One region of the Klebsiella sp. PK18 genome, then DNA from elsewhere that is predicted to be linked to it. Evidence: predicted binding sites of a transcription regulator. Region 1 holds the regulator's gene; each other region holds the start of a gene.
What was found. Region 1 encodes ArgR, which controls arginine synthesis, uptake and breakdown. Its sites were predicted from a motif close to ANTGAATAAAAATACANT; they were not measured.
Positions count from the first base shown of each region.

Region 2: the regulator ArgR is predicted to act here: its motif matches at 1,257-1,274, upstream of argC (N-acetyl-gamma-glutamyl-phosphate reductase).
Region 3: the regulator ArgR is predicted to act here: its motif matches at 823-840, upstream of argA (amino-acid N-acetyltransferase).

Region 1 is NZ_CM173493.1:502,165-504,368, reverse strand. It holds gene mdh (malate dehydrogenase) at 1-178, opposite strand, end outside; gene argR (transcriptional regulator ArgR) at 593-1,063, shown strand; gene yhcN (peroxide/acid stress response protein YhcN) at 1,437-1,700, shown strand; gene yhcN-B (DUF1471 family stress response protein YhcN-B) at 1,799-2,065, shown strand; gene AC3EMD_RS02440 (alpha/beta hydrolase) at 2,177-2,204, opposite strand, start outside.
Region 2 is NZ_CM173493.1:5,473,467-5,475,670, forward strand. It holds gene argB (acetylglutamate kinase) at 1-197, opposite strand, end outside; gene argC (N-acetyl-gamma-glutamyl-phosphate reductase) at 204-1,208, opposite strand; gene argE (acetylornithine deacetylase) at 1,322-2,204, shown strand, end outside.
Region 3 is NZ_CM173493.1:925,482-927,685, forward strand. It holds gene argA (amino-acid N-acetyltransferase) at 1-790, opposite strand, end outside; gene amiC (N-acetylmuramoyl-L-alanine amidase AmiC) at 1,018-2,204, shown strand, end outside.

The DNA.
Region 1 (2,204 bases):
CGGAAAATCCTTTAATTTTTACATCTGTGGGGATATGACTTAGATCTACCGCCACGCCCGGCGTAACCGGAGCGATGTCGTACAACGAGAGCTCTGAACCTGAAGGCAGTTGGGTCTTAAGTAGTAGGGCAAGCGCCTGGCCGATACCACCGGCGGCGCCAAGGACTGCAACTTTCATCCTAAACTCCTTATTATGGTTAATTTAGTCTTTCGTTATTCCGTCGCCTGGACCTTAATTCACAAGATGAACAATTACAATGATTATGGCTGAAGAATGCATTATTGTGCGTAGCAATAGAACAGCGGCGCACTTTATGCTTCCTGACTGACCATCCAGCAAAGCGAAGTACCGGATCGACTGTTGGTTACAATACACCCAGCCAGTTGCGCAAAACAACACCAACTCAATAACATTTCATTTACTTTTACATGGCTTTAAGCGTTGTGATGTGAACATGTTCCTTATATGGTTTTTTTGCTAAAATATGCCCCCTTCATAACATTATTGACCTATCCCGTTGCGGATTATTTGCATAAAAATTCACGGTTATGCATAATGATGTTGTTTTTACCACCATAATCTGGGTGACTTATGCGAAGTTCGGCAAAACAAGAAGAACTGGTTAAAGCGTTTAAAGCGCTGCTTAAAGAAGAAAAATTCAGCTCGCAGGGTGAGATCGTCCAGGCGCTGCAGGAAGAAGGCTTCGAGAATATCAACCAATCGAAGGTCTCCCGCATGCTCACCAAATTTGGCGCGGTTCGTACCCGTAACGCCAAAATGGAAATGGTCTATTGCCTGCCTGCTGAGCTTGGCGTGCCGACCACCTCCAGCCCGCTGAAAAATCTGGTGCTGGATATCGACTATAACGATGCCGTCGTGGTGATTCACACCAGCCCCGGCGCGGCGCAGCTGATTGCCCGTCTTCTCGACTCGCTGGGCAAGGCGGAAGGTATTCTCGGCAGCATCGCCGGGGATGACACCATCTTCACCACCCCTGCGCGCGGCTTTACGGTGAAAGATCTGCACGACGCCATCCTGGTCCTGTTCGAACAGGAACTCTGAGTATTCCCCTCTGGCAATCGTCAGAGGGCGACTCCCCTTTCTTTCTCTCTCACGCCCCTCAATCCAACAATTATTTAACATTTTGTGTGATTTAACGCGTCTATACGTTCTTTTACTTAAGGGAAACGCCTAAAACGCACAAAAGATCAAATTCGCATACCTTTATGATTTTATTAGAAATAAATCTTATCACTGCGGATAAGTTGTCATTTTTAATTCTTATAGGTTATAAAAAGCGCAATTCATTGTAACTATTAACGCGCAAAACAATTAGCATGGTATTAATATTTTTGGTGATTAGTGTATACTTGGTTTTGTGATGAGGGTCACGAAACAAAGACCCTCAACAAAAAGATTCGACGAGGTGAACATCATGAAAATCAAAACCACTGTAGCAGCACTCAGCATCCTGTCCGTCGTGTCGTTTGGCGCTTTTGCCGCTGACGTTATCAACAGCGAGCAAGCCCAGGGCCGCGAGGCCATCGGCACAGTTTCCGTCGGCGCGGTAGCCTCTTCCCCGATGGATATGCATGAAATGCTGAACAAGAAAGCGCAGGAAGAAGGGGCTTCTTCTTATCGCATTATCGAAGCCCGCACTGGCGACCACTGGCATGCCACCGCTGAGCTTTATAAATAAGTTGTAGTTCGTCAACGACTAACCCGACACAGATTCTCTACCGCGGCCTGGGCGCATACATCCCCCGCCGCGGCAAAACAAAGACTGGAGTAAAGATTATGAAACGCGCAATGATCATCGCATCCCTTGGCCTGGCTTCCGTTCTCTCTTTCGGCGCAAGCGCGGCCGTTCAGCAAGTTAACGCTGAACAAGCACAAAACCTGCAGTCCATGGGCACCATCTCCGTATCCCAGGTAGGTAGTGCGCCAATGGACATGCGTCAGGAGCTGGCCGCTAAAGCCGAGAAAGAAGGCGCCAGCAGCTACCGTATTATTGAAGCACGTACCGGCGATAGCTGGCACGCCACCGCTGAGCTGTACAAATAAACCCTCGTCGTCTTATTTCGACGACTTGCCCCCGCCTGCCGGGGGCTTTTTTTTGGTTCATCGCCAGACCCGTCCGAACAATGCGTTCCGCCTCCATAACGGAACAGCGATTTACAGATTGGCGTCCTTATCTTTCGTC
Region 2 (2,204 bases), 640 kb from region 1:
CGCAGGCCATTTTTCTTTTTCACCGGCAGATTAAGCTGCTTCATCAGCTCATCCACCACGCAGCCGCCGCCGTGGACGATAATCAGCGGGCGCTGGTGCGCTTCACGGTAGTTAACCAGCGCGGTAAACAGGCGCTCCAGCGCCTCTTCGCTATCGAGTAATACGCCGCCGAGTTTGATAATTAATGGGTTCATCATCACACCTTAAATAAGAGACTGCGTCTCAGCGAAGCCGAAACGAATATTCGCGCACTGCACTGCCTGCGCTGCGGCGCCTTTCAGCAGGTTATCTTCAGCCGCGACGACGATGAGATGGTCGTCCTGCACGGCAAAACCGATATCACAGAATGGCAGACCCTCGACGCTTTTCAATGCGGGTACGCCTTTATCATATAAACGTACCAGCGGTTTATCGGCGTAAGCCTGCTGGTAAACCGCTGCGATCTGCGCGTGGCCGACGCCCGGCTTCAGGCGGCAGGTAATGGTTTCAAGGATGCCGCGCTTAAAATTACCCAGGTGCGGGGTAAAAATCACCTTTGCCCCGAGGTGGCTGGCAATCTCCGGCTGATGGCGATGGTTAAATATGCCGTATGGCTGCAGGCTCACTTCACAGAAGCTATTGCCGATCGCGGCCTTACGACCCGCGCCGCTCACCCCGCTGGTGGCGTTGATCACCGGCCACTGGTTCAGATCCAGCAGATTGGCCTCAATCAGCGGCTTCAGCGACAGCTGCGCCGCCGTCGGATAGCAGCCAGGCACCGCGATTAACTGCGCTTCTTTAAGCGCATCCGCGCTCCACTCCGCCAGACCATACACCGCCTGTTTGAGCAGGTCGGGATGTTGATGAGTGAAACCGTAATATTTTTCGTAGAACGCCCCATCGTTAACGCGGAAGGCACCGGAAAGATCGAACACCACGCAGCCGGCGGCAAGGAACTGCGGCGCCAGGTCGTGACTCACTTCGTGCGCGGTGGCGAGAAACACCACGTCCACGCCAGCGCTGAATTCGCTGATATCGGACATCGGCTGCAGCGGCATATCGACAATGCCTTTGAGCTGCGGATGCAGGTCGGAAATTAATTTTCCCGCATCATTGCTTTGCGCGGAGACCGTCAAAGCGGTTATGTTCATATGCGGATGACGATTGATATAGGTCACCAGCTCTGCGCCGGCATAACCACTGGCACCCACAATCAGCGTATTTAACATTGGAAGCGCATCTCCTTACATTCGATGGGTTTTCTTACGCTCAACGATATTGTATTTTTATTCACAATAAATGCATGAATATTGATACTATCACGACCCAAGGTGTGTCAACAATGAAAAACAATTTACCGCCCTTTATCGAGATTTACCGCGCGTTGATCGCCACACCGTCCATCAGCGCGACCGAAGAGGCTCTCGATCAAAGCAATGAGTCTTTAATCAATTTGCTGGCAGGCTGGTTCCGCGATCTCGGCTTCAATGTTGAGATACAGCCGGTGCCGGATACGCGCCATAAATTCAACCTGCTGGCCAGCACCGGACACGGCGCCGGCGGCCTGCTGCTCGCCGGGCATACCGATACCGTGCCATTCGATGATGGCCGCTGGACGCGGGATCCGTTCACCCTCACCGAACACGATAACAAGCTCTACGGCCTCGGCACGGCTGACATGAAAGGCTTCTTCGCCTTTATTCTCGACGCCCTGCGCGATGTCGACGTCACCACGCTGAAAAAACCGCTGTATATTCTGGCCACCGCCGACGAAGAGACCAGCATGGCCGGCGCGCGCTATTTTGCCGAAACCACCCAGCTGCGCCCGGACTGCGCCATCATCGGCGAGCCCACCTCCCTGCAGCCGATCCGCGCCCACAAAGGACATATGTCCAACGCGATCCGTATTCAGGGCCAGTCCGGCCACTCCAGCGATCCGGCACGCGGAGTTAACGCGATTGAGCTTATGCACGACGCCATCGGCCGCATTATGCAGCTGCGCGATCTGCTAAAAGAGCGCTACCACTTCGAGGCGTTCACGGTCCCTTACCCAACCCTCAACCTGGGCGCTATCCATGGCGGCGATGCCTCAAACCGCATCTGCGCCTGCTGTGAACTGCATATGGATATCCGCCCGCTGCCGGGGATGACCCTCAACGATCTTAATGGTCTGTTGGGCGAGGCGCTGGCGCCCGTCAGTGAGCGCTGGCCGGGCCGCCTGACGG
Region 3 (2,204 bases), 420 kb from region 1:
GCCGCACGCCGCTGCGGCAGGCCTTCACGGCCCCGCGCAGGAAGCGCACGGTGCCGGAGTTATAATCTTCGTCCGCTTCCAGCTCTTCGACGCGGGCCTGCGCCTCATTAGGGAACAGTTCGGAGACGATTTCCCCGGCCTGGTTGTAAACCCCTTGCGACGAACAGAAGCCGATCATTTTCTCCGCCTTCAGCTTGATGGCCAGCTGGGTGGCGATCTCTTCCGAAGTCAGGTTAAAGCTCTCGCCGGTGACCGACACCGCGACCGGCCCCATCAGGACAATGGCGCCGCTGTCGAGCTGACGATGAATCGCCTCTTCGTCAATGCGGCGAATGCGTCCGCTGTGGCAATAATCGACGCCGTCATCGACGCCCAGCGGCTGGGCGATGATAAAGTTGCCGCTGACAACGTTGATATGGGCCCCCTGCAGCGGGGTATTGTTGAGGCTCATCGACAGGCGGGCGGTGATCTCCAGCTGCAGCATCCCCGCCGCCTGCTTAACCAGCTCAAGCGTTTTAGCGTCAGTCACTCGCGTCTGCTTGTGATAGACCGGCTCGTGGTGGTGCTCGGCGAGGTTAGCGTCAATCTGCGGGCGGGCGCCATAGACCACGACCAGGCGAATGCCCAGGCTATGCAATAATCCTATGTCATTGACAATATTTGAGAAATTTTCATGCTCAATGGCTTCGCCGCCCAGCATGATGACAAACGTTTTTCCCCGATGGGCATTAATATAGGGAACAGAATGGCGGAATCCTTCTACCAGTTCAGTGCGACGTTCCTTCACCATGACAAACCCTCAATGCATGATTATTCGTAATTATTGTATTTTTATTCTGTTTTGCTGTTAAACGCAAGTGCCAATTTTAGGCTAAGCCACGAAAAACATGTGACCCGGCGCAGGGTGTCAATGAATGTTTACCCTTTTATAGATGACAGGTTATATGCCTTTCGTTAAAGTTTCTGGTCAATCTGTTTGTTTTGGGTACAAATGCGTTTTTATTGCTTGGGAGTGGCATGTCGGGAAACAACTCTGGATTAAGCCGTCGCCGTCTGCTGCAGGGCGCGGGCGCCATGTGGTTAATGAGCGTGAGCCCTGTGGGGCTGGCTGCCGATGCGCGGGTGGTCGCTGTTCGCGTCTGGCCAGCATCGACCTACACGCGCGTCACGGTAGAATCGAATCATGTGCTGAAATACCGGCAGTTTGCCCTCAGTAACCCGGAGCGGGTGGTGGTGGATCTGGAAGGGGTTAACCTGAACTCTGTGCTGAAGGGCATGGGGGGGCAGATCCGCGATGACGACCCCTTTATTCAGTCCGCTCGCGTGGGCCAGTTTGATCCGCAAACCGTGCGCATGGTTTTTGAGCTCAAGCAGAACGTTAAGCCGCAGCTGTTTGCCCTCGCGCCGGTGGCCGGCTTTAAAGAGCGTCTGGTGATGGACCTCTACCCCGCCAACGCCACCGATGTTCAGGATCCGCTGCTGGCGCTGCTCGAGGATTACAACAAAGGCGATCTGGAGCGTCAGGTGCCGCCGGCGCAAAGCGGACCGCAGCCGGGCAAAGCCGGGCGTGACCGGCCGATTGTCATTATGCTCGATCCCGGACACGGCGGCGAAGACTCCGGCGCCGTGGGGAAGTATCGCACCCGCGAGAAAGATGTGGTGCTGCAGATTGCCCGCCGCCTCCGGGCGCTGATCGACAAAGAAGGCAATATGAAGGCCTATATGACCCGCAACGAAGACGTGTTTATCCCGTTGAAGGTGCGTGTCGCCAAGGCGCAGAAGCAGCGCGCCGACCTGTTCGTGTCGATTCACGCCGACGCCTTTACCAGCCGCCAGCCCAGCGGTTCCTCAGTGTTTGCCCTCTCTACCAGGGGGGCCACCAGTACCGCGGCAAAATATCTCGCCCAGACGCAGAATGCCTCGGATCTGATCGGTGGGGTCAGCAAGAGCGGCGACCGCTATGTCGACCACACCATGTTCGATATGGTGCAGTCCCTGACCATCGCCGACAGCCTCAAATTTGGCAAGGTGGTGCTGGAGAAAATGGGCAATATCAATAACCTGCACAAGAATCGGGTAGAGCAGGCGGGCTTTGCGGTGCTGAAGGCGCCGGATATCCCCTCCATTCTGGTGGAGACGGCGTTTATCAGTAACGTGGAAGAAGAGCGGAAGCTGAAAACGGCCAAATTCCAGCAGGAGGTAGC